DNA from 3 places in the Neorhizobium phenanthreniclasticum genome. Region 2 is predicted to be linked to each of the others. Evidence: predicted binding sites of a transcription regulator. Region 2 holds the regulator's gene; each other region holds the start of a gene.

Region 1 (9,920 bases), on a different contig from region 2:
AACGACATGTGGGAAGATGGAAGCGTTATCGCCCGAGCGCGAAGGGTATCCCGGAGGCGAGTGCCGAGACATATCGCGGCTGCTGGTAATAACCGTTGAGCGAGATGCGCGGCAGGGCGGTCAGCCGGTTCGCATATTTTTCGCAGAGCGTGCCGGGCTGCGTCGTCACCGCGACCGAGAAGCCGAGTTCGCGCGCGATCATGGAGTCGCGTTCCGATACGGCCAGACGCGTGCCGTAGGGATAGGCGATCGCCTTTGGGCGCTCGCCTGTCAGCGCCTCCACATAATCTGCCGATTGCCGCATTTCATCGCTGGCTTCCTCCAGGGAAAGACGGGCGACCGCCCGGTGGCTCAGCGTATGCGCGCCGAGCGAGGCGAGCGGATGCGCGGCGAGCGCCCTGAGTTCCTGAGCGTCCATGGTGAGATCGGCGGTGATTTTCAGCGGATCGATGCCGTGCCTGCGCGCCAGCGCGTCGATGTTGGAGACGGCAATCGCCTCTTCGGTCTCCTCGACATATCTGGAGAAGCGGTCGAAGGCATCGAATTTCAGGGCTTCCGAGGTCAGGCCCGTGATCTTGGCGCCATGTCCGAAATCGAAGGAGATTTCCCGCTCCCGGCCGAGCAGTTCGGCAAGCGTTTCCCACCAAAGCGAATGGGTGCGCTCGGCAAATCCGCGTGTGACGAAGACCGTGAAGGGCACGCCATGGCGCGCGAAGACGGGCAGCGCGTATTCGGCATTGTTCCTGTAGCCGTCGTCGAGCGTGAAGGCGGCAAAGGGCTGTTTCGTCGGACCGGCGAGGCGCGACGGGATATCCGCAAGAGGGATGAATTCGTAGCCCTCCGCAAAGAGCCGCTCGATGGCGTCATTTAAGAAATCCGGCGTGACTTCGAGATGCTCGCTCGGCTGCAGTGGACGCGTCCTTTTCGGCCGGACGTGATGGAGGGTGAAGATCGCGCCGCGCCCGCGCGCGTTCGGCATCATTCCGGCCCGCGCGAGAGCCGCAGCCATATCGAGGCCGCCGGCGACCAGCCGGCGTTTGACGTCCCGGCGCCAGAGCGCCTGCAGCCTCCGCTTCTTATGCCCCACTGAGATCACGCCCGTATTCTTTGCGAATGGCGCGACCCTACGCGCGGACCTGTTAAGCCTTGCTGAAGAATGAAATGCAGAATCCTGTCAGGGACGGAACGCGTCGAAGAGAGGCAGGCCGACGATGGCAGCGATCGCGATCAGCAGAAAACAGATGCGCCGGAATGTCGCTTCGGATGCGAAACCGAAGAGCTGCGAGCCGGCAGCGAGGCCAAGGCCATAGCCCGGCCCGGCAATCAGTGCCATGGCCAGGACCTCCACGGTGAGCAGGCTTCCGACGATGTAGGAGGTCGCTGAAATCACCGTCGCCAGCGCGAAATAGACCACGAGGTTGGCGCGTACCGTCAGCGGTGGAATGGCGCCACCCAGCCAATAGGCGACGACCGGTGGGCCGGACATCTGCGCGGCCCCGCCGAAAAGTCCGGCGAGTGCCCCCACGCCGATTGTCAGCGGCGTCTTTGGCTTGCCGTGATAACGCCAGCCGGAGATCAGGAAAACGAGCAGGCAGAGCACGACGACCGAGATGATCCAGCGCAGCGTCACGGAAGGCAGAAGAGCCAACAACGCCGTGCCCGCCGGAACGCCCACCAGCGCGCCGATCAGCATCGTATAGACTTCGCGCCGGTTGGCCCGTCTCCAGCCGTCCGGCAGCATGCCGAGCGTCATCGTCCCGTCGATGACGAGGAGCAACGCGGAGGCGATTTTCGGGCTCGTGGCGGCGCTGGCGAGCGGGACGAAGATCAGCGCACCGCCGAAGCCGGAGAATCCGCGCGCCAGACCCGCGATCAGCGCCGCCAGGAAGACGAAGGCGAGTTCGGCGGGTCCATGGCCCGGAAGCCATGATTCCAGAAAGGCGGCGACCGGGGAGGGCGAGTTCATGGGAAGGCCGTCATGCGGATTCGTGCGATGGCCTGCACCTGTCGGGATTTGCACCGGGGTGTCAAGCAACACTCTGGACAAGGATCACGAATCACCGCCTCCTTCTGGCACAAAAGGAGAACGTTATGCTGGAGAGACTTGCCGGCCAGTTCGAGGCCGCATCTGCCGCTTATGTCGAAACCCACGGCATCGAGCGCGACCCCGATTGGTTTGTCCTGAAACTGCAGGAAGAAGTGGGTGAACTCACCCAGGCCTGGAATCGCGCGACCGGCCGCGGCCGCAAGAAGGGGCGGAGCGAGGACGACCTCAATCGCGATCTTGCCGACGAGACCGCCGATCTCCTCGGGCATATCCTGCTTTTTGCCCGCAACAACCGGATCGATCTTGCCGCGGCGATTGAACGGAAATGGCTGTTCAGGCTGGATGCCGAGTGAGCGGGCGCTCACCAAGATCCTCGAAGAGCCGAAGGAGATAGCCGTCCGGATCGGCGATGATGAACTGGCGGTTGCCGGCCTCGTTCTTCTCGCGGCGATACCATTTCTCTTCGGGATCGAGGTAGAGTGAGACTCCGGCGGTTTCGAGCCGGGCGAGGATCGGGTCGAGCGCCGGAACCTCGATCTGCAGGTTGAGCCCGCGTCCATACGGATATTCGCGTGGTGCTCCGGCTATATCGAAATCCCGGCCGATGCCGATCTGATCGATCATCAATTGCGCCTCGTCGAGCGCCAGGAAAGCAAAACCTTCTTCCGGCCGATCGTAGACGACTGAAAAACCAATCAAATCACAATAGAAATCTCGGCTTTTCCTCCAATCGCTGACGGAAAGCTCGGGGATCAGCGCATTGGAACGATGCGGCGTCACGCCTTCGTGCCGCCGACCGTCACCTGGTCCATCCTCAGGTGCGGTTGGCCGACGCCGACCGGAACCCATTGGCCACCCTTGCCGCAATTGCCGATGCCGGTGTCGAGCTTCATGTCGTTGCCGACCATGGAGACGCGCTTCATCGCATCCGGACCGTTGCCGATCAGCATGGCGCCCTTGATAGCAGGGCCGATCCTGCCGTCTTCGATCATGTAGGCCTCGGTGCAGCCGAACACGAACTTGCCGGAGGTGATGTCCACCTGGCCGCCGCCGAAGGATACGGCGTAGATGCCCTTCTTCACCGACGCGATGATTTCTTCCGGCGTTTTGTCGCCGCCGAGCATGTAGGTGTTGGTCATGCGCGGCATCGGCACATGGGCATAACCCTGCCGGCGGCCGTTGCCGGTCGGCTTCATGCCCATCAGCCGGGCATTCTGGCGGTCCTGCATGTAGCCGACGAGCTTGCCGTTTTCGATCAGCACGTTATAGCCGGAGGGCGTACCCTCGTCGTCGATGGTGAGCGAGCCGCGGCGATTATCGATCGTGCCGTCGTCGACGACCGTGACGCCGGGTGCGGCGGCCATCTCACCCAGAAGACCGGCGAAAGCCGAGGTCTTCTTGCGGTTGAAATCGCCTTCCAGCCCGTGTCCGACCGCTTCGTGCAACATGACGCCCGGCCAGCCGGAGCCGAGCACGACGTCCATCGTGCCGGCCGGCGCATCGATTGCGGTCAAGTTCACAAGCGCCTGACGCAGCGCCTCGTCGGCGCCTGTCTGCCAGTTGCCTTCCGTCACGAAATCGCCGAAGCCGATGCGTCCACCGGTGCCGAAGGAGCCGCTCTCCTGCCGGTCGCCTTCGCCGACGACGACAGAGATATTGATGCGGGTCATCGGGCGGATATCCTGCACCCGATGGCCGTCGGCACGCAGGATGTCGACCACCTGCCAGCTTGCGGAAACGGTGGCGGTCACTTGCCGCACCTTGTCGTCCTTGTTGCGCAGATAGGCATCGATATCCGTCAGAAGCTTGACCTTCTCTTCGAAGCTTGGGGATCCGATCGGGTTCTCGTCGCCGTAGTATTTCTTGTTGGTGCGCTGAGGGGCGGCGGCATAGGAGCCGGCATAACCGGCGGTGACGGCGCGGACTGCATCCGAGGCGCGTGAAAGGGCAGCTGCGGACAATTCGCCCGCATGCGCGTAACCCACAGCCTCACCGGCGACCGCCCGTAGACCAAATCCCTGGTCTGTATTGAATGAACCGCCCTTCAGCCGGCCGTTGTCGAACGTGAGTGATTCTGCCTGGGCGTGCTCCACGAAAAGCTCGCCGTCGTCGGCGCCGGACAGCGTTTCGGAAAGGATCGAACGCAGCTTCGTCTCGTCGCAGTCGAAAAGGTTGAGAAGATCGGTGTTCATAGATGCTCCTTGGGCGTCGCTGCGAAAGACGCGCGCGCTCTCCCGTCCGATGTAGGTCCGGGGCGGGGGCGAAGCAAGTCTATCTTCGAACTGAACGCGCGCTCAGATAGGCCTGGGCCTCTTTCGGCATGGTTTCGCGCGGCAGGATGTTGAAGGCGTTTGAGCCGCTGAAGAGCATGAAGGAACGCGGACGCTCCCAGATTTCGGTGACATTGCGCCAGGTGAGGTTTCCGGTGCCGAGATCGGAGGCGATGCCGAAACCTTCCGCGTCGATACTCACATCCGCGCGACGGTCTTTCATCCGTCCGTAGCGGCCGAATGCATTGGCGGAATGGGCGCGCCAGACGATGGCGCTGAAAAGTGCCGGAAAGCAGGCTACGACGACTGCCAGGATGGCGAGCGTGAAATTGCCCTGCAGGAGCAAGACAAGACAGGCCACCAGCATCAGCGCAGCCGCGCCCCACTTCATCTTCTGCTCGCGCACGGTACGTTGGATGACGAAGGCGCGCACCGCATCGCGCACGACCTCGTCATCGAAACGGACGGGGAAGTGATGGCTGCCCTGCAGTTCCATGAGCCGTCGTCCCAGTGCGCGTATTCACTTTATTATTATACGCCGCTCAGGGGAGCGCGTCGTAGCCTTCGCCGAAGCCGGTAAGCTCGATTGGAATCCCGACGCGATCCTGGTCCGCCGATTCGCGCAGCGCGAAGACGGCGTTTTTGCCGGCGCGCAGGATGCGCATCAGCTCGTCGTCGATTTCCACCTCCACATAGCAGCCTTCCGAGAAGCAGCGGGTGAAATAGGCGCGGCCGATATTGTTGTTGTCCACATAAAGTTCCATGCCATCCTTCAAGAGCACGCCGAGCGGTGCCAGGATGCGAAGGATCTTCGCCTTCCGGTCGGCTGTCTTCAGCACGACGACCGAGAGGCCGACCTCCGGCCGGTCCTCGGCGATCACGTTCTGCATCAGTGCACACTGCTCGGCGGAGGCGCCCGCCGGTCGGTCACAGATGATCGACCAGGCGCCGTGATTCTCCCGGACATTGCCTGCTGGTGGTTGAGGCTTCTGGGCCGGCGGCTGCTGGGTCCCCGTGCCGTTTGGGGCAGAGGGAGCTGCTTGCGGCGCCGGTTGCCGGGTGGAGTCCTGCGACGGCTGTGGCATTGGCCGCGGACCGGGCTGCTGCGCAAATGCCGGAAGCGATGTAGCCGCTGCAAGCATCACGGCAAGACCAGCGCGGATCAGGGAGGGACGACCCATGGAAACCTCTGAAAGACGAATCAGTGCGGCTATTCTTGACGTCCACCAGACGAATTGAAAAGCCCCGCCGTCTTTCCAGCCGAGTACGGCGAAAATGGGACCCATAGTGCGATGTGATGTCTTGCTGATTCACGCACAAAGAAATCACCGGATTCTGGTGATAAAACGATCCGGTGGCATGCCGGGAAATGTTGAGATTTCCGCAAATACAAGACGGGCGCCGGAAATCCGGCTCGGCCGAACCTAGTCTTTTGCCACGATTCAAGGGTTTCCGGGAGGCGCAAAAATGCCGCACGGGCTTTTCCCGCCAGATATTGCGGCGGCAGGCAAACTGTGATTGAAGCAGACCGTATATAGCTTGGATTCTGCGTTCGGTTTGTCCTAGATCAAACGCATGGGGAGAAATGTAGTGATGAACAGAGCTTATGCAGTGATGACGGCGCTCATCTGTCTGCTCTTTGCTTCTGCCGGGTATGCGGCCCAGCCGCATCCGTGGCAGATAGACCTTCAGGCGCCCGCGACGCCGATCATGCACCAGATCAGGTGGTTCGAGCATTATACGCTCTGGTTCATCGTGCCGATCACGCTCCTGGTCCTGGCGCTCATCCTCGTTGTGGTGGTGAAGTTCCGGTCGAGTGCCAATCCCGTGCCGTCACGCACCAGTCACAATACGATGATCGAGATCGTCTGGACGCTCGGCCCGGTCCTCGTCCTCTTCTTCCTCGCCATCCCCTCCTTCAACCTTCTGAACGCCCAGCTTGAGCTTCCGGATGCGGACATGACGGTAAAAGCCACTGCCACCCAATGGCAGTGGAACTATGAATATGAAGGTAGCGAGAACCCGGTCGCCTTCGACAGTTTCATGTTGAAGGAAGAAGATCGCACCGCTGCCGGCAAGACGGATGTCGCCGCTTATCCGCGCCTGCTTGCCGTGGATAACGAAATGGTCGTTCCGGTCGGCAAGACGATCCGCTTGCTGGTGACCGCCGCGCCGTCGGACGTCATTCATGCCTTCGCGATGCCGGCCTTCGGCCTCAAGATCGACGCCGTTCCGGGTCGTTTGAACGAGACCTGGTTCAAGGCCGAGAACGAAGGTCTTTATTATGGTCAATGCTCCGAGCTTTGCGGCAAGGATCATGCCTTCATGCCGATCGCCATCCGTGTTGTCTCTGAAGACAGGTATAATGCCTGGCTTGCGCAGGCAGGGAGCGATCTTCCAGGTGCGAACAAGGCCCTGATGGCTGCGGTCGACAGGCCTGCCGGCAATCTCGCGGTTGCGGCAAACGAATCCAAGTAATCAGGAGGAGTGAGAACAATGGCATCCGCTCACGACGATCACGCTCATGCTCGCACCTCTCACGATGCGCATGCTCACGACGATCATCATTCCCATAAGCCGGGCTTCGCTGCCCGCTGGTTCTTCTCGACGAACCACAAGGACATCGGCACGCTCTATCTGATCTTCGCGATCATGGCGGGTATCATCGGCGGCCTTCTCTCTGTCGCCATGCGTATGGAACTGCAGGAGCCGGGCATCCAGATTTTCCATGGCCTGGCTTCGATGGTCTATGGCTTCGAAGGTGACGCCGCGATCGACGGCGGCAAGCACATGTTCAATGTGTTTACGACTGCTCACGCGCTGGTCATGATCTTCTTCATGGTCATGCCGGCAATGATCGGCGGTTTCGCCAACTGGATGGTTCCGATCATGATCGGTGCGCCGGACATGGCCTTCCCGCGTCTGAACAACATCTCCTTCTGGCTGCTTCCGCCTGCCTTCCTCCTGCTGCTTCTTTCGATGTTCGTTGAGGGACCGGCCGGCGCCTATGGTGCAGGCGGGGGCTGGACGCTCTACCCGCCGCTCGCGACCGCGGGTCATCCCGGCCCGGCGATCGACCTCGCGATCTTCTCGCTCCACATTGCGGGTGCGTCCTCGATTCTCGGTGCGATCAACTTCATTACCACGATCCTGAACATGCGCGCTCCGGGCATGACGCTGCACAAGATGCCGCTTTTCGCCTGGGCTGTTCTGATTACCGCCTTCCTGCTCCTTCTCTCGCTGCCGGTTCTGGCAGGTGGCATCACCATGCTTCTGACCGACCGCAACTTCGGCACGACCTTCTTCGCGCCGGAAGGCGGCGGCGATCCGATCCTTTACCAGCACCTGTTCTGGTTCTTCGGTCATCCGGAAGTCTACATCCTGATCCTGCCCGGCTTCGGCATCATCAGTCACATCATCTCGACCTTCTCCAGAAAGCCGGTCTTCGGTTATCTCGGCATGGCCTATGCCATGGTCGCGATCGGCGCCGTCGGCTTCATCGTCTGGGCCCACCACATGTACACGGTCGGCCTGTCGCTCGATGCGCAGCGCTACTTCGTCTTCGCGACGATGGTCATCGCGGTTCCGACCGGCATCAAGATCTTCTCTTGGATTGCGACGATGTGGGGCGGCTCGCTGACCTTCCGCACGCCGATGGTCTGGGCGATCGGCTTCATCTTCCTGTTCACCGTCGGCGGTGTCACGGGCGTCCAGCTCGCCAATGCCGGCCTCGACCGTTCGCTGCATGACACCTATTACGTCGTGGCACACTTCCACTACGTCCTGTCGCTCGGCGCGGTCTTCGCCATCTTCGCGGCCTGGTACTACTGGTTCCCGAAGATGTTCGGCTACATGTACAACGAATTCATCGGCAAGCTGCATTTCTGGATCATGTTCGTGGGCGTGAACCTCGTGTTCTTCCCGCAGCATTTCCTCGGTCTCGCCGGCATGCCGCGCCGCTACATCGACTATCCTGATGCCTTTGAGGGTTGGAACTACGTTTCCTCGATCGGTTCCTACATCTCCTTCGTCGGCGTGCTGATCTTCCTCTTCGGCGTCTGGGAAGCCTTCGCCAGGAAGCGAGTCGCCGGCGATAATCCCTGGGGTGAGGGTGCCACCACGCTCGAATGGCAGCTTTCCTCGCCGCCGCCCTACCACCAGTGGGAGCAGCTGCCGCGCATCCGCTGAGCGGCTCGAACTTGAGAGAGGGCATCGCGGAACCCGCGATGCCCCGGACTACCAGACAGGACGGTTCAATGACGGTTATCGGCAATCACGACGCTCTCGGCACCGATGGAGGCGTGCGCCTCTCGGAAGCGAGTGCGCGCGATTTCTTCGAGCTTCTGAAGCCGCGGGTCATGTCGCTCGTGGTCTTCACCGCATTTACCGGCCTGATGCTGGCGCCCGGTCATCTCAACCCGGTGCTCGGCGTGATCTCCATCCTCTGTATTGCAGTCGGTGCCGGTGCTTCCGGCGCGCTCAACATGTGGTATGACGCCGATATCGACGCCGTCATGACCCGCACGGCCAAGCGTCCTATTCCGGCCGGGCGCATCCTACCGCAGGAAGCGCTCGCTTTCGGCCTGACGCTTTCGGTCTTCTCGGTCGTCATCCTGGGGCTTGCGGTCAACTGGTTCGCGGCCGGCCTGCTCGCCTTCACCATCTTCTTCTATGTCGTCGTCTACACGATGTGGCTGAAACGCTCGACGCCGCAGAACATTGTCATCGGCGGCGCATCCGGCGCTTTCCCGCCGATGATCGGCTGGGCCTGTGTCACGGGCGGCATCTCGCTGGACAGCATCCTGCTCTTTCTCGTCATCTTTCTCTGGACGCCGGCGCATTTCTGGGCGCTGGCACTCTTCAAGATGCGGGATTACGGCGCCGTCGGCGTTCCGATGATGCCGAATGTCGTTGGCGAAGCGTCCACGAAGAACCAGATCGTCGCCTATGCCGTGCTGACGGCGCTGGCAGCCGTCGCGCCGGCCTTCACGGGTCTTGCCGGACTGGGTTACGGCATTTTCGCTACCCTGCTCGGCGCGGTCTTCATCTACTGTTCCATCGCCGTCCGGCGCATGCCCGACGGCGATGAAAGAATGGTCCCGGCGAAGAAGATGTTCGCCTATTCGATTCTCTATCTGTTCGCGATCTTCTCGGCTTTGCTGGCGGATCGGCTTTTCGAGGGATTGCCTAACCTCCTCGGAGGTATGCTGTGATCGAAACCATCAAGCTCAACGACGCGCAGAAGAAATCGCGCCGCAACCGGAATATCGCGCTCGGGCTGGTCCTCGTCGGACTGGTGATCCTCTTCTACGTCATGACGCTGGTGAAAATCGGCAATATTGGGGGCTAGGAGCGAAGCGATGACGGATGTCGTTCAGAACGGTCAGGCAAAGCGGGTCAGCAACAGCGCGATCTTCGCCGGCTGCGTCGTTTTTGTCGCCGGCATGGTCGGTGCTGCCTATGCTTCCGTGCCGCTTTACCGGTTGTTCTGCCAGGTGACGGGCTATAACGGCACGACCCAGCGGGTAGAGCAGTATTCCGAAAAGATCCTGGACAGGACTATCCAGGTCACATTTGACGCGAATATCTCACCGGGCCTGAAC
Region 2 (9,920 bases):
GCAAGATGCTGTCGAAGTGAAGCCCGGATCGTAGGTGAAGGTACCGGTCTGCTTGTAGAGGGAGCCGATGTCGATTACGTCCGGACCGATGGAGCCCGACTTGATCGGCAGATCGACTTGTCTGTCGCCGACTACCACGTTTGCGCTTTTATCCGTCATGCTGATCCTCCAACCTTTTGGCGGCGTGGCGCCCAAAAAGCGCCACAAGAATTAAGCGTCCGATGCTTTGCTATATGATCCGAAAGCTGATGCCAAGCAGTCGTTGGTAGCATTTTGTGCAGCGCGAAAGAATATTAGGCAACCGCTTTTGCTTGGGCTTCCAACTTGTTGTTGCAACCCGGTTCAGGTCTCTGGGATTGCTGAGGTTTCCCGGGCAGTTGACGGGAGGGCGGGAAACGCGCAGGTTGCATCGTCGCATGATTTGGCGACGGGGCGGGCTTAGCGTTTCATGTCGGAAGACACTGCGTTTCCGAAGCTGATCAAGACGGGGCGGCCGGCAACCAGGCCGATGGATTTCGCGTTCGGCGAAGACGCATCCCGATCGGTGGACCAGGGGCATCTTTCGGAGCTTTCTCCAGCCTTCGAACGAAGGTCGGTGGTGCATCCGGGGAGGGCGCTTCCGCATCGTATATCCGTGGGTTTGAAGCGCCTGTGGCGCAATGCGCCGTCCATGATCTTGGAAGAGGAGGCGCATGGGCATGGCTTCCTCTTCGTTCCCGTTGTCGTCGGTGCAGGGGCCGCATGCTGGTTCTCCTTGCCGCAAGATCCGGCTTTTCTGCCGTTTTTTGTGGCTTTTCTCGCATGCACCATAATTGCTGCCATAACGCGTCACCAATTCGGCATGGCACGTATCATCCCGGTCGCCGCCGCACTCTTTCTCGGCGGCATGATGCTCGCGGAGCTGGAAACATGGAGGCAAAGTACAGTCGTTCTCGACTCGCCGGTGACGACCGAACTGACCGGCGTGGTCGAGCGGCGGGAAATCGATGCGAATGGACGCTGGCGCTATTTAGTCCGCGTCGGACGGACAGCCAATCCCGAGATCCGACGCCCTCCGGAGCGGGTGTCGCTGCTTGCCAGGGCGCGGCACGAATCTGCGGAAACCGGCGAGACGATCAGCGGCCGGGTACGCATATCGCCGCCTTCGGGGCCTGCGCTGCCGGGGCTTAACGATTTCGCCTTCTCTTCTTATTTCGATGGTATCGGCGCCGTCGGTTTTTTCTATGGAGTGCCGAATAAGGAGGCAGGCCCGGCGTTGCCGCGAGCCTGGATTGCAGAATTCGAAAGCGGGCTTTTTGATCTGCGCAGCGCCATTGCAAGCCATATTCGCGAAACGGTGCCGGGCGATGCGGGCGCCTTCGCAGCCGCGATCGTGACCGACGAACGCCGGGCTATTTCCAAGGAGACCACCGAGGCGCTCCGGCTTTCCGGACTTGCCCATATCGTCGCGATCTCCGGGCTGAACATGGCGCTTGCCGCCGGCATCTTCTTTGTCGGCGTCCGCACTGTCCTTTCGTTTTTTCCCGGGTTTGCCCAGGCCTATCCGGTGAAGAAGATCGCTGCCGCCGGCGCGCTCGTGATGGCGACCGCCTATTACCTGATTTCCGGCTTCGGTGTTTCGGCCGAGCGGGCGTATATCATGATGGCGGTCATGCTTGTCGCAGTCTTCTTCGACCGACCGTCGATCAGCTTGCGCAACGTGGCGCTTTCGGCCCTGATCATTATCGCCGTTTCGCCCTCGGAAATCCTGGGGCCCAGCTTCCAGATGTCCTTTGCGGCTACCGCAGCGCTGGTCGCCGGTTATGCGCTCTGGAAAAATCGATCGAAAAAGCACGATCCGGAACCGCTGCAAATTCGTCACCCTGTGGTGACGCCGGTACTGGCTTCCTGGAAATTCATTGCGGGCATTCTTGCCACGACCCTGATCGGCAGCACGTCGACGGCGATCTTTTCGGTCGAGCATTTCCATCGGATTGCGACCTACGGCGGCCTGGCGGCAAACCTCGCCGCCATGCCGATCATTTCTTTCGTGGTCATGCCGGCCGGACTGGTCGGCATGCTGCTCGTACCGTTCGGGCTCGATGCGCCTTTCCTGAAGCTCATGGGTCTCGGCCTGGAAGCGGTGATCTCCATAGCAAGACATGTCGCGGCCTGGGGCGGCGACGCCGGTATCGGTCGTCAGCATCCCTGGTTCCTGCCTGTCTCCACGGCCGGTTTTCTTCTGCTGACCCTTTTGAGAAGCAGGCTTCGGCTGGTCGGCATTCCGCTCGTTGCCGCCGCATTGCTGTTCTCCTGGCACGAACGATCGAAGCCCCTGCCGGATATTCTAGTTGCCGAGGACGGAACGATGATTGCCGTGATAGGCAGGGAAGGTATTGCCACCAACCGCACCCGTCCGCCCGATTTCATCTACGGCCAGTGGAAACGGGCACTTCTCCTGGGCGATCCCATAAAACCGGACGTGTCATCAGCAAGAGATAAACCGCCCGATGGGAAGCCTGAGGAGCGCCGCGAGCTGACGCAGGCCGAAATCGAGACGGCGCGGTCCCGCATCAGGCAGGTGCCTGCCGGTCATTTCGTATGCGAGCCGCGTGTCTTCTGCGGGGTGAAAACTTCCGGGGGCACCAACATAGCCTCCGTCGAAGACAGCCGTTATGCCGGTGCGGCCTGCGATGCCGCCCATATCATCATCGCGCCGCGCGCCCGTTTCGATCACTGCCGCTCCGGCGCATTGATGATCAACGGCAATGCTTTGCGAAAGACTGGTGCGCTCGAAATTTCCCTGCACGGCGCAGCCGACATCCGGCAATGGACTATTCGCCCCGCCATGGCCGGCCATGACCGCCCCTGGAGCAGGCATCGCCACTATGACTGGCGGAACAAGATGTTCGCCTCGGCGCTCCCGGAACCGCTTCGGCAATTGATCAATGGTAACGGCGGATGAGGCCGACCAGCTTGCCCTGGACCTTTACCCGGTCGGGCGGGAATATCCGGGTTTCGTAGGCCGGGTTCGCGGCTTCCAGCGCGATCGAGGCGCCACGGCGGCGGAAGCGCTTCAGCGTCGCTTCCTCCTCGTCCACCAGCGCTACGATGATGTCTCCCGGATTGGCGGTGTTGCTGTTGCGGATGATCACCGTGTCGCCGTCCAGGATGCCGGCCTCGATCATCGAATCACCCTTGACTTCCAGCGCGTAATGTTCGCCGGAACCAAGCATCTCGGCGGGCACTGCGATATCATGCGTGTTGTTCTGGATCGCCGAGATGGGCACGCCGGCGGCGATGCGGCCCATGACGGGAACCGTGGTGGCGTTGGAGAGATCGTCGTTGGCTGCGGGCTTGGCCGGAGCGGCAGCGACCGGCTGCGGCTTGCCGAGGCTGCCCTCGATAACACTCGGCGAGAAGCCGCGGCGTGGCTGCAGGCTCGACTGATAGGCTTCCGGCAGCTTGATGACTTCAAGGGCACGTGCCCGGTTCGGCAGGCGGCGGATGAAGCCGCGCTCCTCCAGTGCGGTGATCAGCCGGTGGATGCCGGACTTCGACGCGAGGTCGAGCGCGTCCTTCATTTCGTCGAAGGAGGGCGGCACGCCGGATTCCTTCATGCGTTCGTGAATGAACAGAAGCAATTCCTGCTGTTTGCGCGTGAGCATATTTGGCACCTTGAGAGTCGGAAACAAATCAAGAACATACACTATATGTTCCATATGTGTTCCGCAAGTCCCTAAATTTTCGTGAAGTATGATGATTTTTCTTCATGGATGTCTGCAACATATCTCTTTCGACACCACTTGCTCGAAGCCGATCCGCTGCCAATGTAGTGCTGCGATTCCGGATTCTGGGGGCTCTCGCGTGAATGCTAGACTAATCGATCATCTCGTTCTGCCGGTGGCGGACCTTGCCGTCGCGCGTTCGCGACTGGCAGAACTCGGATTTACAGTTGCGCCGGAGGCCTTTCATCCTTTCGGCACGGCCAATGCCTGCGTGTTTTTCTCGGATGGGGCCTATCTGGAGCCGCTGGCGATCGCCAACCGGCGTCAGGCGACAGCCGCGGCCAAGCGCGGCAATGTCTTCACCGCCCGGGATCTCGACTTCCGCAAGGCGCGTAACAGTCAGGGCTTTTCGGCCCTCGCGGTTGCCACGGGCGATGCGGCAGCCGATCACGCGCGTTTCAGGCTGCGCGGGATTTCCGCGGGCGATATCCTGGAATTCTCCCGCGGCGTGAAGATGCCGGACGGTTCCGAGACTGAGGCAAGCTTCCGGCTGGCCTTTGCGGGAGACGAGCATGCGCCGGATTTCTTCTTGTTCTCTGCACAGCGGATCAATCCGCTGCCGGCCGATCGAGGCGAACTGGAACGCCATTCCAATACGGTGACCGGCTTGAGCGAGATCGTTCTTTCGGCCGCATCGCCCGACGATTTTGCGCCCCTGCTCGAAGAGGTGCTGCTTGCGAAAGCCGGGATCGAAGCTGCGGCCGTGGAGCTTGTCGCTTCGAACACGCGCATCCGCGTCATGCAGGATCAAGATCTCGAATCGGAATTCGCCCTTGCGCCGTTGCCGAATGCCGAAGGTCTGCGCGGCCGGGCGATCATCTTCAAGACTGCCGATCTTGCCGTGACAGAGATCATCCTTGCTGCTAATGACGTCGCATTCGTCCGTCGGGAGGGCCGTGTGCTGGTCCAGGCGGCGCCCGGCCAGGGTGTGTTGTTCGGTTTCGAGGAATAGTCTCATGGAAGTCTCCGCCAATCCGCGCGTCTCCGTCGGCGAAGGGCACGGCAAGGTCGTCTTCGCACAGGATGCCCGCCTGTCGCTGATCGCCGGCCCGTGCCAGATGGAAAGCCGCGACCACGCCTTCATGATGGCGGGTGCGCTGAAGGAGCTTTGCGACAAGCTCGGCATCGGGCTCGTCTACAAATCATCCTTCGACAAGGCGAACCGCACGTCGATTTCCGGCAGGCGCGGCATCGGGCTCGAAAGCGCCATGGAAATCTTCGCCGATCTGAAGAAGGAATTCGGCTTCCCGGTTCTCACCGACATTCACACGGAAGAGCAGTGCGCCATCGTCGCACAGACGGTGGACGTGCTGCAGATCCCGGCCTTCCTTTGCCGCCAGACGGACTTGCTTGTCGCTGCGGCGAAAACCGGCCGCGTCATCAATGTCAAGAAGGGCCAGTTCCTGGCACCCTGGGACATGAAGAACGTGTTGGCCAAGTTCACCCAGAGCGGCAATCCGAATGTGCTGCTCTGCGAACGCGGCGTCTCTTTCGGTTACAACACATTGGTGTCCGACATGCGCTCGCTGCCGATTATGGCGGCGATGGGCGCTCCGGTCGTCTTCGACGCGACGCATTCGGTCCAGCAGCCGGGTGGACAGGGCGGCTCCACCGGCGGCCAGCGCGAATTCGTCGAGACGCTGGCGCGGGCGGCCGTTGCCGTCGGTGTCGCCGGCCTCTTCATCGAGACCCACGAGGACCCGGACAATGCTCCGTCTGACGGTCCGAACATGGTGCATCTCAAAGACATGCCTCGGCTGCTGGAAAAGCTGCTTGCCCTCGATGCGGTCGCAAAGGCTGCCTGAAGCGCCTGCCTGAAAAAGCGCGAAAAGCGGCTGCATTGTAATTTTCGTGTCACTGACTGTGGGACATGTTCAGTGACCCGAACCGTATAGATCCGACGTCCAAGCCCAGGGAGAGTCTTTTGACCGCCATCACCGATATCATCGCCCGTGAAATCCTCGACAGCCGCGGTAATCCGACGGTTGAAGTGGACGTTTATCTGGAAGACGGTTCTTTTGGCCGTGCAGCTGTTCCGTCCGGCGCGTCGACCGGCGCGCACGAGGCGGTCGAACTGCGTGACGGCGGCAAGCGTTACGGCGGCAAGGGCGTCGAAAAGGCTGTCGAGGCGGTCAACACCGAGATCTTCGATGCGATCGGTGGTTTCGATGCCGAAAGCCAGATCCACATCGACAAGACGATGATCGCGCTCGACGGCACGCCGAACAAGTCGCACCTCGGCGCCAATGCCATCCTCGGTGTGTCGCTCGCCGTCGCCAAGGCCGCCGCCGAATCCGCCGGCCTGCCGCTCTACCGCTACGTGGGCGGTCCGAACGCGCATGTCCTCCCCGTTCCGATGATGAACATCATCAACGGCGGCGCCCATGCCGACAACCCGATCGACTTCCAGGAATTCATGATCATGCCGGTCGGCGCCGATACGCTGCGTGACGCGGTGCGCATGGGTTCGGAAATCTTCCATGTCCTCAAGAAGGAACTCGCCGCCCAGGGGCATAACACCAATGTCGGCGACGAGGGCGGTTTCGCTCCGGGCCTGAAGAGCGCCCCGGAAGCCCTCGATTTCATCATGAAGTCGGTCGAGAAGGCCGGCTACAAGCCGGGCGACGACGTCTGCCTGGCGCTCGACTGCGCCTCGACGGAGTTCTTCAAGGACGGCAAATACGTGATGGAAGGCGAAGGCCGCACGCTGGAATCCGGCGCCATGGCCGATTACCTCGCCGAGCTCGTCGGCAAGTATCCGATCATTTCGATCGAGGACGGCATGGCGGAGGACGACTGGGACGGCTGGAAGGCGCTCACCGACAAGATCGGCGCCACGTGCCAGCTCGTCGGCGACGACCTCTTCGTCACCAATTCCGCGCGTCTGCGCGACGGCATCCGCATGGGTGTCGCAAACTCCATCCTCGTCAAGGTCAACCAGATCGGTTCGCTTTCGGAAACGCTCGATGCCGTCGAGACCGCCCACAAGGCGCGCTACACGGCTGTCATGTCGCACCGTTCGGGCGAGACGGAGGATTCCACCATCGCCGACCTCGCGGTCGCCACCAATTGCGGACAGATCAAGACCGGCTCGCTGTCGCGCTCCGACCGCCTTGCCAAGTACAACCAGCTCATCCGCATCGAGGAAATGCTGGGTCCGCAGGCGGCTTATGCCGGCCGCGGCATTTTGAAGGCCTAAACTCCACGCCCCTCCCTCACCCTCTCCCCGCACGCGGGGAGAGGGGATGTCCCTCCGCGCGGCGTTGTGAATGGGCAAAACGGCGCGACATATTTCTTCTCCCGTCAGAACTTACGGGGCTTCCACGTCCTGAATGTCGAGATCGGCGGACTCGATTCTAGTTAGCGATTGCTTAAGCAAGTTCTGCGAATTTGAAATTCTGTTCGGATCGATTTCTGCGATCCCCGTAGAGCGTGACAAGGCGTTGATTGGGCATGTGGACGAAGCATCACAGACAAAGAAAATTCGGTCGTTTTGTCCTCCCCGCCATTACCGTCGCCTTCCTTTCATACTTCGGCTATCATTCTGTGCATGGTGATCTGGGTCTGATCGCCACCGAGGAATTCGAGCGTCAGCGGCAGGCGCGTGCCGAGGAGCTCGCCAGGCTGACGGCCAGACGCGAGGCGCTTGAGCGGCAGGTGCAGCTCATGAGTGACGGCTCTCTGGAGAAAGATATGCTCGATGAGATCGCCCGCTATCAGCTCAATGTTTCGCGCAACGACGAAATCGTCATCTTCAATAACTACTTCTGAGTTAACCGGAATCTGGTTAACTTAACATTTCGCAAGTCTTTTCAGTGTGTTGTGCGGAATGTGAGCCATGCATTTATGGCATTGCTGGGGTCTCGTTTCTTGCCTATGGTACGGCCTCGAAACCGGAGCGGGTTTCCGACGGCCAGCGTCGGGCACTAAAGCCGCTCTCCATGCAGCACGAGAGGGAGGGATGAATGGCGCCGACCAAAACCGCGTCTGTATCCGGCCGCAAATCCGCGGCAAAGTCTGCTACGGCAAAATCTGTTACCAAGACGGCATCCAGGCCGGCAAAGAAGAATTTCGACGGCGGCACCTTTGCTGACTTCAGCAAGGAAGAGGAGCTCAAGGCCCTCCGCGACATGCTCCTGATCCGCCGCTTCGAGGAAAAGGCCGGCCAGCTTTATGGCATGGGCTTCATCGGCGGCTTCTGTCATCTCTATATCGGCCAGGAAGCAGTCGTCGTCGGCATGCAGATGGCGCTGAAGGAAGGCGACCAGGTCATCACCGGCTACCGTGACCACGGCCACATGCTGGCGACGGGCATGAGCGCGCGTGGCGTCATGGCGGAGCTCACCGGGCGCCGGGGCGGCTATTCCAAGGGGAAGGGCGGCTCCATGCACATGTTCTCCAAGGAAAAGAACTTTTACGGCGGTCACGGCATCGTCGGCGCCCAGGTCTCGCTCGGTACCGGTCTGGCCTTTGCCAACAAATACCGCGGCAACAATGCGGTCAGCACCGCCTATTTCGGTGACGGCGCGGCCAACCAGGGTCAGGTCTACGAGAGCTTCAACATGGCCGAGCTCTGGAAGCTGCCGGTCGTCTATGTGATCGAGAACAACCGCTATGCCATGGGCACCTCGACCGCCCGGGCCACGGCGCAGGCCAATTTCTCGCAGCGCGGCGCTTCCTTCAACATTCCCGGTTTCCAGGTGGACGGCATGGATGTACGCGCCGTGAAGGCTGCCGCCGACGAGGCGATGGAACATTGCCGGTCCGGCAAGGGCCCGATCATCCTCGAAATGCTGACCTACCGGTATCGCGGCCACTCCATGTCGGATCCGGCCAAGTACCGCTCGAAGGACGAGGTACAGAAGATGCGCTCCGAGCACGACCCGATCGAGCAGGTGCGCGCTCGCCTTCTCGAAAAGGGCTGGGCGACCGAGGACGAATTGAAGGCGATCGACAAGGACGTCCGCGACATCGTCGCCGACAGCGCCGATTTCGCCCAGGCCGATCCGGAGCCGGATGTGTCCGAGCTCTATACCGACATTCTGCTCTGATCGAGGGGAGGGAGTTTTATGCCTATCGATATCCTTATGCCCGCCCTTTCCCCGACCATGGAGGAAGGCACGCTCAGCAAATGGCTGAAAAAAGAAGGTGACAAGGTTACCTCCGGCGACGTGATCGCCGAAATCGAGACCGACAAGGCGACCATGGAAGTGGAAGCCGTCGATGAGGGCGTGATCGGCAAGCTGCTCGTTCCGGCCGGCACCGAAAACGTCAAGGTGAACACCAAGATCGCCGTTCTCCTCGCCGACGGCGAAAGCGCTGCCGACATCGGTTCTGAAGCGTCCGCCGAAACGCCGAAGGCTGCGGCTCCGCAGGTACCGCAGGAAGAAAAGCCGACTGAAACCGGCTCCGCATCCGCACCTGTTCCGGCCCAGCCGATCGCGCCGACGGCCTCCGACCCGGATATTCCGGCCGGCACCGAAATGGTGACCATGACCGTCCGCGAAGCGCTTCGTGACGCCATGGCGGAAGAAATGCGCCGCGACGAGGATGTCTTCGTCATGGGCGAGGAAGTCGCCGAATACCAGGGTGCCTACAAGATCACGCAAGGGTTGCTGCAGGAGTTCGGTCCCCGCCGCGTGGTCGATACCCCGATCACCGAGCACGGTTTCGCAGGCGTCGGCGTCGGTGCCGCCATGGCCGGTCTCAGGCCGATCGTGGAGTTCATGACCTTCAACTTCGCCATGCAGGCGATCGACCAGATCATCAATTCGGCTGCCAAGACGCTCTACATGTCCGGCGGCCAGATGGGCGCTCCGATCGTCTTCCGCGGTCCGAACGGTGCGGCCGCCCGCGTCGCCGCCCAGCACAGCCAGGATTATGCCGCCTGGTACAGCCATGTCCCGGGCCTCAAGGTCGTCATGCCTTACACGGCAGCCGACGCCAAGGGCCTCCTGAAGGCTGCCATCCGCGATCCGAACCCGGTCATCTTCCTGGAAAACGAGATCCTCTACGGCCATCATTTCGAAGTGCCGAAGCTTGATGATTTCGTGCTGCCGATCGGCAAGGCCCGCATCCACAAGACCGGCAAGGACGCGACCGTCGTCTCCTTCGGCATCGGCATGACCTATGCCGTGAAGGCGGTCGAGGAGC
Region 3 (9,920 bases), on a different contig from region 2:
TCAAGTCCTTCTATGACGCCAACGGCGACGGCATCGGCGACTTCAAGGGCCTGCACGAGAAGCTCGACCACATCGCCTCGCTCGGCGCCAACGCGATCTGGCTTTTGCCTTTTTTTCCTTCCCCCCGCCGCGACGACGGCTACGACATTGCCGACTACGCGAATGTCAGCCCGGATTACGGCACCCTGGACGAGTTCAAGGCCTTCGTCGATGCAGCCCACGAGCGGGGTATCAGGGTCATCATCGAACTCGTCATCAACCACACTTCCGATCAGCATCCCTGGTTCCAGAGGGCCCGGCATGCGCCGCCCGGGTCGCCGGAACGGGATTTCTACGTATGGTCGGACGCGGATCACAAATTTCCGGAGACGCGGATCATCTTCCTCGACACCGAGAAATCCAACTGGACCTGGGATCCGGTCGCGGGGGCCTATTACTGGCACCGTTTCTATTCGCACCAGCCGGACCTCAACTTCGACAATCCGCTGGTGCTCGAAGAACTGCTCGGCATCATGCGCTTCTGGCTGGAGACCGGCATAGATGGCTTCCGGCTCGATGCGATCCCCTACCTCGTCGAGCGCGAAGGAACGATCAACGAGAACCTGCCGGAGACGCACGACGTCCTGAAGAAGATCCGCGCCGCGCTCGATTCCACCCATCCGGGCAGAATGCTGCTCGCCGAAGCGAACCAATGGCCGGAGGATACAAGCGAATATTTCGGCAATGGCGACGAATGCCACATGGCCTTCCACTTCCCGCTGATGCCGCGCATGTACATGGCGATCGCCAAGGAAGACCGCTTCCCGATCACCGACATCATGCGGCAGACGCCGGAAATTCCGAAGAATTGCCAGTGGGCGATCTTCCTCAGAAACCATGACGAGCTGACGCTCGAAATGGTGACCGACGAGGAACGCGACTATCTCTGGAACATCTATGCCGCTGACCGCCGTGCGCGTATCAATCTCGGCATCCGTCGCCGCCTATCACCGCTGATGGAACGCGACCGCAGGCGCGTGGAGCTCATGAACGGGCTGCTTCTTTCCATGCCCGGCACACCAGTCCTCTATTACGGGGACGAGATCGGCATGGGCGACAACATCTATCTCGGCGACCGCGACGGTGTCAGGACCCCGATGCAATGGTCGCCGGACCGCAATGGCGGCTTTTCCAAGGCCGACCCGGCGAAGCTCGTGCTGCCACCGATCATGGACCCGCTCTATGGCTACGAAGCCCTGAACGTCGAGGCCCAGAGTGCCGACGCCCATTCGCTGCTCAACTGGACGCGGCGGATGCTGGCGCTGCGCAACAAGCACCCTGCCTTCGGCCGTGGTTCGCTGAAATTCCTGGCGCCCGGAAACAGGAAAATCCTCGCCTATCTGCGCGAATACGATGACGAGACGATCCTCTGTGTCGCCAATCTCTCACGCCTGCCGCAGGCCGTGGAACTCGACCTCGCGCAATTTGCCGGCCGTGTGCCGATCGAGCTTTCCGGCATGTCGCCCTTTCCCCCTATCGGGCAGCTCACCTATCTCCTGACATTGCCGCCCTATGGTTTCTTCTGGTTCCAGCTCGCGGCGGAAGCGGATGGTCCGGTCTGGCGCACCGAGCCGCCGGAGCAGATGCAGGACATGGTGACGATGGTCGTGCGACGCGACCTGCAGGAATTGATCGACGAGCCGCGCCTTTCGAATACGCTTTCGAATGAGGTGCTGCCACCTTATCTCGGCAAGCGCCGCTGGTTCGGCGCCAAGGGTGAAACGCTACGGGGCGCTTCGCTCGTTGCGGCAACGCCGATTCCCTTCGCCAGCAACCTCCTACTTGGCGAACTCGAGGCGGACTTAAGCGGACGCAAGGATACCTACCTGCTGCCGCTTGCCGTCTCCTGGGACGACAGCCAGCCAACGGCGCTCGCCCATCAACTGGCCCTTGCCCGCCTCCGCCAGGGCCGCCGCGTCGGCTTCCTGACCGACGGCTTCGCGATGGAGAGCCTGGCACGCGGCGTCATCCGCGGGCTCTGTGAACGGGCGGTGATCTCCGGACGTGCCGGAACGCTGGAGTTTTTAGGTGCCGACCAGCTCGACTGCATGAGCGTCGCCGACGACATGCAGGTGCGCTGGCTCTCCGCTGAGCAATCCAACAGTTCCCTGATCCTTGGCGATATGGCGATGATAAAACTCATCCGCCACATCTTCCCGGGCATCCATCCTGAAGTGGAGATGACCCGTTACCTTACCAATGTCGGATACAAGAACACGGCACAGCTGCTCGGCGAGGTGGCCCGCATCGCGCCGGACGGTAAGCGATATACGCTGATCATCGTGCAGAGCGCCATCCGCAATCAGGGGGATGCCTGGAACTGGATGCTCAGCAACCTGCGCCGCTCGATCGATGAGGCGATGGTGACCGGCATCGACGGCGACATGGCGGACGAATATTTCAAGCCGCTCACCGACTTCGTCGCCAAAATCGGCCGGCGGCTGGGTGAACTGCATGTAGCACTGGCGCAACCAACAGACAACGAGGATTTCAAGCCGGTCTGGGCGACCGCCGCTGATGCGGACAAATCGCGCGAGGCGGTGACCACACGGATTTCCGAAAGCTTGTCGATCCTTGCCGATAGTATCGAAGCGCTGGAGTCGGACCTGGCCGCCGAGGCAAAGTCGCTGCTGGAGCGCCGCAATGATCTTCTGCGGCTCGGAGAACATCTTGCAGGAGCCATCGACGGCACGCTGCTGACACGCAATCACGGCGATTTCCATCTCGGGCAGATTCTGGTGGCGGAAGGCGACGCCTATATCATCGACTTCGAAGGCGAACCGACCCGCGATCTCTCCGACCGCCGCGCCAAAGCCAATCCGTTGCGTGACGTCGCCGGGCTTCTGCGGTCGCTCAGTTATCTCGCGGCCTCTGCCGATCTCGATCGGGAGGTTGTGAGCGAAGTGGATGATGTCCGCCACAACGCGCTCGTTGCCCGTTTCACCAAAATGGCCGAGCCCGCCTTTCTGCAGGCCTATTTCGACGCCACGGAAAGTTCGGACGCGTTGAAGATATCCAACGAGGTCCGCGACCGCATCCTCGACCTCTTCCTCCTTGAAAAGGCGGCCTACGAGATCGCCTATGAAGTCCGCAGTCGGCCGCACTGGCTGCCGCTTCCAATTGCCGGCTTCTCGGCGATCGCCTCGAGACTTCTGGAGAACGCCCGATGAGATATGAGCGCTCCGACCTGATGATCGGTACCGTCCGTGAGGGCTTGCAGGCCCTTGTGGAAGGGCAGCACGGCGATCCTTTCTCGATCCTCGGACGCCACCAGTACGGCGACCTTACCATCGTGAGAGCCTTTCTGCCGGGGGCCCTTTCGGTGCAGGTCGTGGAGGCAGATACGAGCAAGGTGCTGGCCGAACTGGAAACCATCCATGAGGGCGGATTGTTCGCTGGCGTGACCGGCAGCACTACGCCCTATCTTTTCCGCATTCGATGGCCGGACGCGGTGCAGGAAACGGAAGACCCTTATTCCTTCGCTCCGCTGCTCGGCGATCTCGACCTGCATCTCATCGCTCAGGGCACCCATTACGAGCTTGGACGAACGCTCGGAGCGATCCCGATGGAGGTCGACGGCGTCGAGGGTGTACGGTTCGCGGTCTGGGCGCCCAATGCCCGGCGCGTCTCGGCCGTCGGCGATTTCAATTCGTGGGACGGCCGCCGCCACCCCATGCGGCTCCGTCCTCAGGCCGGCATCTGGGAGCTTTTCGTTCCCCGGCTCACCCATGGCGAACGCTACAAGTTCGAAATCATCGACGCCCATGGCAATCTGCTGCCGCAGAAGGCAGACCCCGTCGCTCGCGCCAGCGAGGCCGCACCTTCGACCGCTTCGATCGTCGCCTCCTCAAAACCCTTCCGCTGGACCGACGAGGAATGGATGCGCGCCCGCCGCGCCGACCTCATCGGCGACGGTGCCATCTCGGTCTATGAAGTGCATCCCGGTTCGTGGGTGCGGATCACCGACGAGGGTAACCGGGTGCTCGACTGGGTGGAGCTCAGCCAGCGGCTCGTTCCCTATGCCGAAAGCCTCGGCTTCACCCATATCGAGCTCCTGCCGATCATGGAACATCCCTTTGGCGGCTCCTGGGGTTATCAGCCGCTCGGTCTCTTCGCGCCGACCGGCCGCTACGGCACGCCGGAAGATTTTGCCTATTTCGTCGATCGCTGCCATCAGGCGGGCATCGGCGTCATCCTCGACTGGGTGCCGGCACATTTCCCGACCGACGTCTGGGGGCTTGCCCGCTTCGATGGCACCGCTCTTTATGAGCATGAGGACCCGAGGGAGGGATTTCACAGGGACTGGAATACACTGATCTACAATCTCGGCCGCAACGAGGTGAAGGGGTTTCTGATCGCCAGCGCGCTCGAATGGCTGGAGCATTTCCATATCGACGGGCTGCGCGTCGATGCGGTCGCCTCCATGCTCTACCGCGACTACAGCCGCAATGAGGGCGAATGGATCCCGAACCAGTATGGCGGGCGCGAGAACCTCGAGGCGGTCGAGTTCCTAAGGCATCTGAACAGCATCATCCATGATCGCTGCCCGCATGCCTTTATGGTGGCCGAGGAATCGACCGCCTGGCCGGATGTGACGAAGAAGCCGGAAGAAGGCGGCCTCGGCTTCGATTTCAAGTGGAACATGGGCTGGATGCATGACACGCTGCATTACATGCAGGACGATCCCGTCTATCGCAAATACCATCACCACGCGATGACCTTCGGCATGATCTACGCCTATTCCGAGCGCTTCATGCTGCCGCTTTCCCACGACGAGGTGGTGCACGGCAAGGGCTCGCTGCTCGGCAAGATGCCGGGCAACCATTGGCAGAAACTCGCCAACCTGCGCGCCTATTACGGCTTCATGTGGGGTCATCCCGGCAAGAAACTGCTCTTCATGGGCGGCGAGATCGCTCAGGAGACGGAATGGAGCCATGACGCCTCCGTCCACTGGGACCTGCTCGACCGGCCGGATCATGCTGGCCTCCAACGGCTGGTCGGCGACCTGAACAGGCTTTATACGCAGGAGCCTGCCCTGCAGTTCGGTGACCTGCATCATGAAGGCTTCGAATGGGCCGTGGCCGACGACGCGGAAAATTCCGTCTACGCCATGTTGCGAAGCGCGGAGGACCGTTCCGCATACATCCTGATCGCATCCAACTTCACGCCGTTGCCGCGGCATGGCTACCGGATCGGGGTTCCTGTGGAGGGGCGCTGGGACGTGGTTCTGAACACTGACGCTGCAATCTACGGCGGCTCCAATTTCGGCCAGGGGGAAGCCTGGACGGAGCGCCAGCCGGCGCATGGCAAGGCCTTTTCCGTATCGCTCGCCCTGCCGCCGCTTGCGACGGTGTTTTTAAGGCAGAAACAGTAGCCGCTCCGGCGTTGCCCCTCATCCGCCTGCCGGCACCTTCTCCCCGTTCTGGCGGGGAGAAGGGATATGCCGTGCCGCTTTCGCCTCAGCGTGACGTAGGCACGTCCCCTCTCCCGCTTGCGGGGAGAGGGTTAGGGTGAGGGGCCAAATAAACCGCATCGACTGGCCTCTATTCCCCCCGCCAGCCGTCCTGATAGGTCACCTTGTCGACGCCGGCGAAACGCGCGATGCGCAGCAATTCAGCTTCCAGCTTTTCCAGTCGTCCGGAGGACGGACGCACACCCTTTTCCAGCCACAACCGCCTGACGTCCAGCGCACCCGTCTTGCGATCGGCCTTCATATCTATGCGCCCGATCATCCGGTTGCCTTCAAGCAGCGGGAAGACGTAATAGCCGTACTGCCGCTTCGGCTCCGGCACGAAAACCTCAATGCGGTAGAAGAAGTTGAAGAGCCGCTCGGCGCGGTCACGATCGCGCAAGAGCGGATCGAAGGGGCTGAGCACCCGCACGCGCGCCGGCGGCTCCGGAATATCGCCGAGGTTCTCGGGGAATCCGGTGAAAGCGAAGGAGGGTCGCGGTTTTCCGCCGTTGGCTGAGGCGATCAGCACCTCCGTCAGTTCGTCACGATGGCTTTTCACCCAGTCCTTGGCCTCGTCCGGCGTCACCAGATCCCAGAAGGCGGCGATCTCGCCGGATGTGGCAAATCCGAGCCTCTTCAGCGCGCTGCGGCAGGCCCAGTCGATGAATTCCTCATGGCTTACGTCCGGCTCATGGTGGTGCGGCGGGATAACCCGTTCCATCAGATCATAGATCTTCTGGAAGTTGGCGCGGCCGGCAATCGCGAGCTTGCCGGTATGCCAGTAATATTCGAGCGCCGTCTTGTTCGGATGCCAGTTCCACCAGCCGCCGGACTTGTGGTCCTCCACCTTCATGTCGCGCGACATGATCGAACCGTTTGCGACGATATGCTGAAACGTTTCTTCGAAGGCTGCGTCGAAACCTTCGCCATGCCATTTTTTCCAGCGCTCGGCGATGATCGGTTCGCGACGGCGGAAGCGATGTTTCCAGTAACGGAAAAGACGCGCCGGAATGATCGACGCGTCGTGTGTCCAGTGCTCGAAAAGGTCACGATCCTTTTCCAGAAGGGCGGTCAGATGCTCCCGCTTGTAGGTCTGGTTGCGCGAGAACAGGATCATGTGATGGGCGCGCTCGACGGTCGCGATACTGTCCACCTGGACGAAGCCCAGATCGTCGATGAGCTGCAGGAGACCTGGCTTGGTGAGCGCGAGGCCGGGCGGCTCGGAAAGCCGCTGCCGTTCGAGGAAGATGTGTCTAGCCTGATCATTCGGAATGAGAATCGCCATGGAAGGTAGACTAGGATGCCGCCGCCTGATATTCAACGTTCATGTTTGGTTCCGAATTCCCCTTGCCCATCATCCGGTTTATAGACCGCTGAAAAAGCGAGGATGAGGCTTGGATATCCGGTTCGAACAGGCAGAAGCGCGCTTCGAGGAACGTATCGTGCTCCATCCGCTGACGCTTTCGCTGACCGAGCGGCGCATCGGCGTGATCGGACTCAACGGTTCCGGCAAGACGACGTTCGCGCGCATGATCAACGGTCTGGTAGCACCATCCGCCGGACGCGTGGTCGTCAACGGGTTCGATACAGTGAAGGACGGCGAGAAGGTGCGGGCCGACGTCGGCTTCATCTTTCAGAACCCGCAGAACCAGATCATCCTGCCGATCCTGAAGGAGGATATCGCGCTCGGGCTCAAACCGCGGAAACTGCCGAAGCAGGCGATAGAGGCTGCCGTCAACGGCATTCTCGCCCGTTTCGGCATCGGCCATCTCGCCGGACGCCGGGCGCACGAGCTTTCCGGCGGCGAATTGCAGCTCGCAGCCCTCGCCTCCGTGCTCGTCACCGAGCCCGGTATCCTCATCATGGACGAACCGACCAATCAGCTCGATTTGAAGAACCGCGACCTCGTGGAACGCACGATCCGCGGCCTCGACGAGAATATCATCGTCATCAGCCATGATCTTTCGCTGATCGCCGATTTCGACCGGGTTCTGCTGTTCCATGAGGGCCGGCTCGCTGCTGATGGACTCCCTGGGGAAATTGTTGCCCGATACCGGGAAATCGCCGCATGAAGACGCTCTATGTCGAGGGCGACACGTTCCTGCACCGGCTTTCGCCGCGGGCAAAGCTCCTCGGGCTTGCGGCAATCAGTTTCCTGCTGTTCCTGATCGATGCGCCCGCTTTTCTTGCTGTTGCCGCTATCCTCGGCGCAGGTGCCTACGCCTCGCTCAGGCTCGGATGGCGGCAATTCTGGCTTCGTTTGCGGGTGATCATGCTGACGATCGTGGTCGTTGCGGTTTTTACCCTCTTTCTCAACAGCTCCGGGCAAGCGCTTGTTGTCCTCCTGCGGCTGACTGGGCTGGCGCTTTTTGCCGCAGCCGTCACAGCGACGACGAACATCGGAGATTTCATCGATGAGATCACGCTGGCCGCCCGCCCACTGGAACGGATCGGTCTTGTTCGGGCGGCCGATATCGGCCTTTCGATCGGCCTTGTGATCCGTTTCGTGCCGGAAATCCTGAACCGCTACCAAGCCATCCGTGACGCACACCACGCCCGTGGGTTGAGGCCGGGGCCATTGACGCTCGTGGTGCCCTTGATCATCCTGACGCTCAGAAACGCCGACGAGATCGCCGCCGCCATCGACGCCCGCGGCATCCGGGCACGAAAATGACATCGTCACGAAGTTGAGGTGAAAACCATGAGCACTCGCGATCTTGTTCTGGCTGCGCTGTTCGCCGCCATCATCGTCGCCCTTGGACTAATTCCGCCGATCATGCTTGGCTTCATTGCGGTGCCGATCACCGCGCAGTCGCTGGGTGTCATGCTGGCGGGTGTCGTGCTGGGCGCCAAAAGGGGCGGTTTCGCGGTCCTTCTCGTCCTGCTTCTCGTCGCAATCGGCCTGCCGGTGCTTTCCGGCGGGCGTGGCGGCCTTGCCACTTTCGCCTCACCCACCGCCGGTTATCTCGTCGGCTGGTGCTTCGCAGCCATCGTCACCGGCTATCTTTCCGAGCGCTTTGTTGACCGCTCGCAGAGCGGCATCGTGCAGATCGCCGGCTTTTTCCTCGCCGCTCTGCTTGGCGGCGTGGTGGTCGATCATGCGTTGGGCATTCTCTATCTCGCCTACGGCATGGGCACCGGGCTTTCGACCGCCTTCATGGGCGATCTCGCCTTCATTCCGGGCGACGTCCTTAAAGCGCTGATCGCGGCTTTTGCCGGCCGGGCAGTCATGGTCGGCTATCCGCTGCTGCCGCAACGGGTCTGATCAGTCCAGGAACTGATAGAACCAATCCCGCAACTCTTCGGGAAGAGCGACCGGCTCTCTGCTTTGCGGATCATGAGCCGTCAACACGACCTCCGCTTCCGCCACGGCCTGATCTTCCCGCACCATATGCACCAGAAAACCTGCGGACTTTCCGCCGATCTTGCTGACGCCGACATGGGTATGCACAAGATCGCCAAGCTTCAGCGGCGAGTGGAAGGTGCAGGTGATCTTGCTCACCGTGAAGATCGGATCGTCCTTGCGGAGTTTGCGGCGGCGCCAGAACTCCGTGACGGCCTCCTCTGCCCGCACGACATAGGCCGACCGGAACATTTCCCCATGCATGTCCACATCGCGGAAGGGCACGCGGAATTCCTGCGATTTGACCGTATCCTTGACCACTACACCCTCTAAGTTGAGAACTTAGCCATGTAAAACCATTCCTTCAATCTAAACAAGCACCGGAACGAAGGCAGGCGGCTTGAAAAAAAGCGGCATCTGCGCCATGTCCAGATCGTCCGCCCCGGATTGCACCTCAAGAGGCCGCCCCATGACCACGCGCCTTTACGAACACCAGATCTTCCTCGAACATCGCACTCCGGAAGGCCATCCCGAGCGTGCCGACCGGCTGCGATCCCTGGCGATCGCGCTTCAGCATCCGAATTTCGACAGGCTTGACCACAGGGAGGCCCCGCAGGCCAACGAGGACGCGGTTCTGCTCGCCCATCCGGAAGAATACCTTCGCGCCGTCATGCGGGAAATCCCCGAAGAAGACATCATTCGCCAGATCGAGGCGGACACCTATGTCAGTCCGAAAAGCCTGCAGGCCGCGCTGACCGCCATCGGCGGGGCGATGGCCGCCGTCGACGACGTCATGTCGGACAAGGTGGACAATGCCTTCGTCGCGGCGCGTCCGCCCGGCCATCACGCCGAAAAAGACAAGGCGATGGGCTTCTGCCTGTTCAACAATGCCGCCATCGCCGCCCGCCATGCACAGCGGACGCACGGGGTCGAGCGGGTCGCAATCGTCGATTGGGACGTGCATCACGGCAACGGTACGCAGGACATCTTCTGGAACGATCCCTCCGTGCTGTTCTGCTCCACGCATCAGATGCCGCTTTACCCCGGCACCGGCGCCGTGGACGAAACCGGCGAGAAGAACAATGT

What was found. The regulator LexA, encoded in region 2, represses DNA repair genes until DNA is damaged. The targets are predictions, from matches to a motif close to TGTTCNNNNTGTGTTCNG.
Region 1: the regulator LexA is predicted to act here: its motif matches at 2,072-2,089, upstream of ABK249_RS00615 (nucleoside triphosphate pyrophosphohydrolase family protein).
Region 3: the regulator LexA is predicted to act here: its motif matches at 6,813-6,830, upstream of ABK249_RS00780 (energy-coupling factor ABC transporter ATP-binding protein).

The regions. Positions count from the first base shown of each region.
Region 1 is NZ_JBEAAL010000001.1:111,719-121,638, reverse strand. It holds gene ABK249_RS00625 (polysaccharide deacetylase family protein) at 26-1,096, opposite strand; gene ABK249_RS00620 (sulfite exporter TauE/SafE family protein) at 1,175-1,966, opposite strand; gene ABK249_RS00615 (nucleoside triphosphate pyrophosphohydrolase family protein) at 2,092-2,400, shown strand; gene ABK249_RS00610 (bleomycin resistance protein) at 2,381-2,827, opposite strand; gene tldD (metalloprotease TldD) at 2,824-4,239, opposite strand; gene ABK249_RS00600 (YcxB family protein) at 4,319-4,813, opposite strand; gene ABK249_RS00595 (invasion associated locus B family protein) at 4,860-5,498, opposite strand; gene coxB (cytochrome c oxidase subunit II) at 5,911-6,795, shown strand; gene ctaD (cytochrome c oxidase subunit I) at 6,814-8,505, shown strand; gene ABK249_RS00580 (heme o synthase) at 8,574-9,530, shown strand; gene ABK249_RS00575 (hypothetical protein) at 9,527-9,667, shown strand; gene ABK249_RS00570 (cytochrome c oxidase assembly protein) at 9,678-9,920, shown strand, end outside.
Region 2 is NZ_JBEAAL010000020.1:120,801-130,720, forward strand. It holds gene gltA (citrate synthase) at 1-159, opposite strand, end outside; gene ABK249_RS23225 (ComEC/Rec2 family competence protein) at 449-2,944, shown strand; gene lexA (transcriptional repressor LexA) at 2,925-3,647, opposite strand; gene ABK249_RS23235 (VOC family protein) at 3,847-4,719, shown strand; gene kdsA (3-deoxy-8-phosphooctulonate synthase) at 4,724-5,572, shown strand; gene eno (phosphopyruvate hydratase) at 5,692-6,966, shown strand; gene ABK249_RS23250 (FtsB family cell division protein) at 7,221-7,538, shown strand; gene pdhA (pyruvate dehydrogenase (acetyl-transferring) E1 component subunit alpha) at 7,733-8,818, shown strand; gene ABK249_RS23260 (pyruvate dehydrogenase complex E1 component subunit beta) at 8,837-9,920, shown strand, end outside.
Region 3 is NZ_JBEAAL010000001.1:151,275-161,194, forward strand. It holds gene treS (maltose alpha-D-glucosyltransferase) at 1-3,209, shown strand, start outside; gene glgB (1,4-alpha-glucan branching protein GlgB) at 3,206-5,413, shown strand; gene ABK249_RS00775 (winged helix-turn-helix domain-containing protein) at 5,583-6,776, opposite strand; gene ABK249_RS00780 (energy-coupling factor ABC transporter ATP-binding protein) at 6,886-7,563, shown strand; gene ABK249_RS00785 (energy-coupling factor transporter transmembrane component T family protein) at 7,560-8,165, shown strand; gene ABK249_RS00790 (biotin transporter BioY) at 8,193-8,756, shown strand; gene ABK249_RS00795 (acyl-CoA thioesterase) at 8,757-9,155, opposite strand; gene ABK249_RS00800 (histone deacetylase family protein) at 9,304-9,920, shown strand, end outside.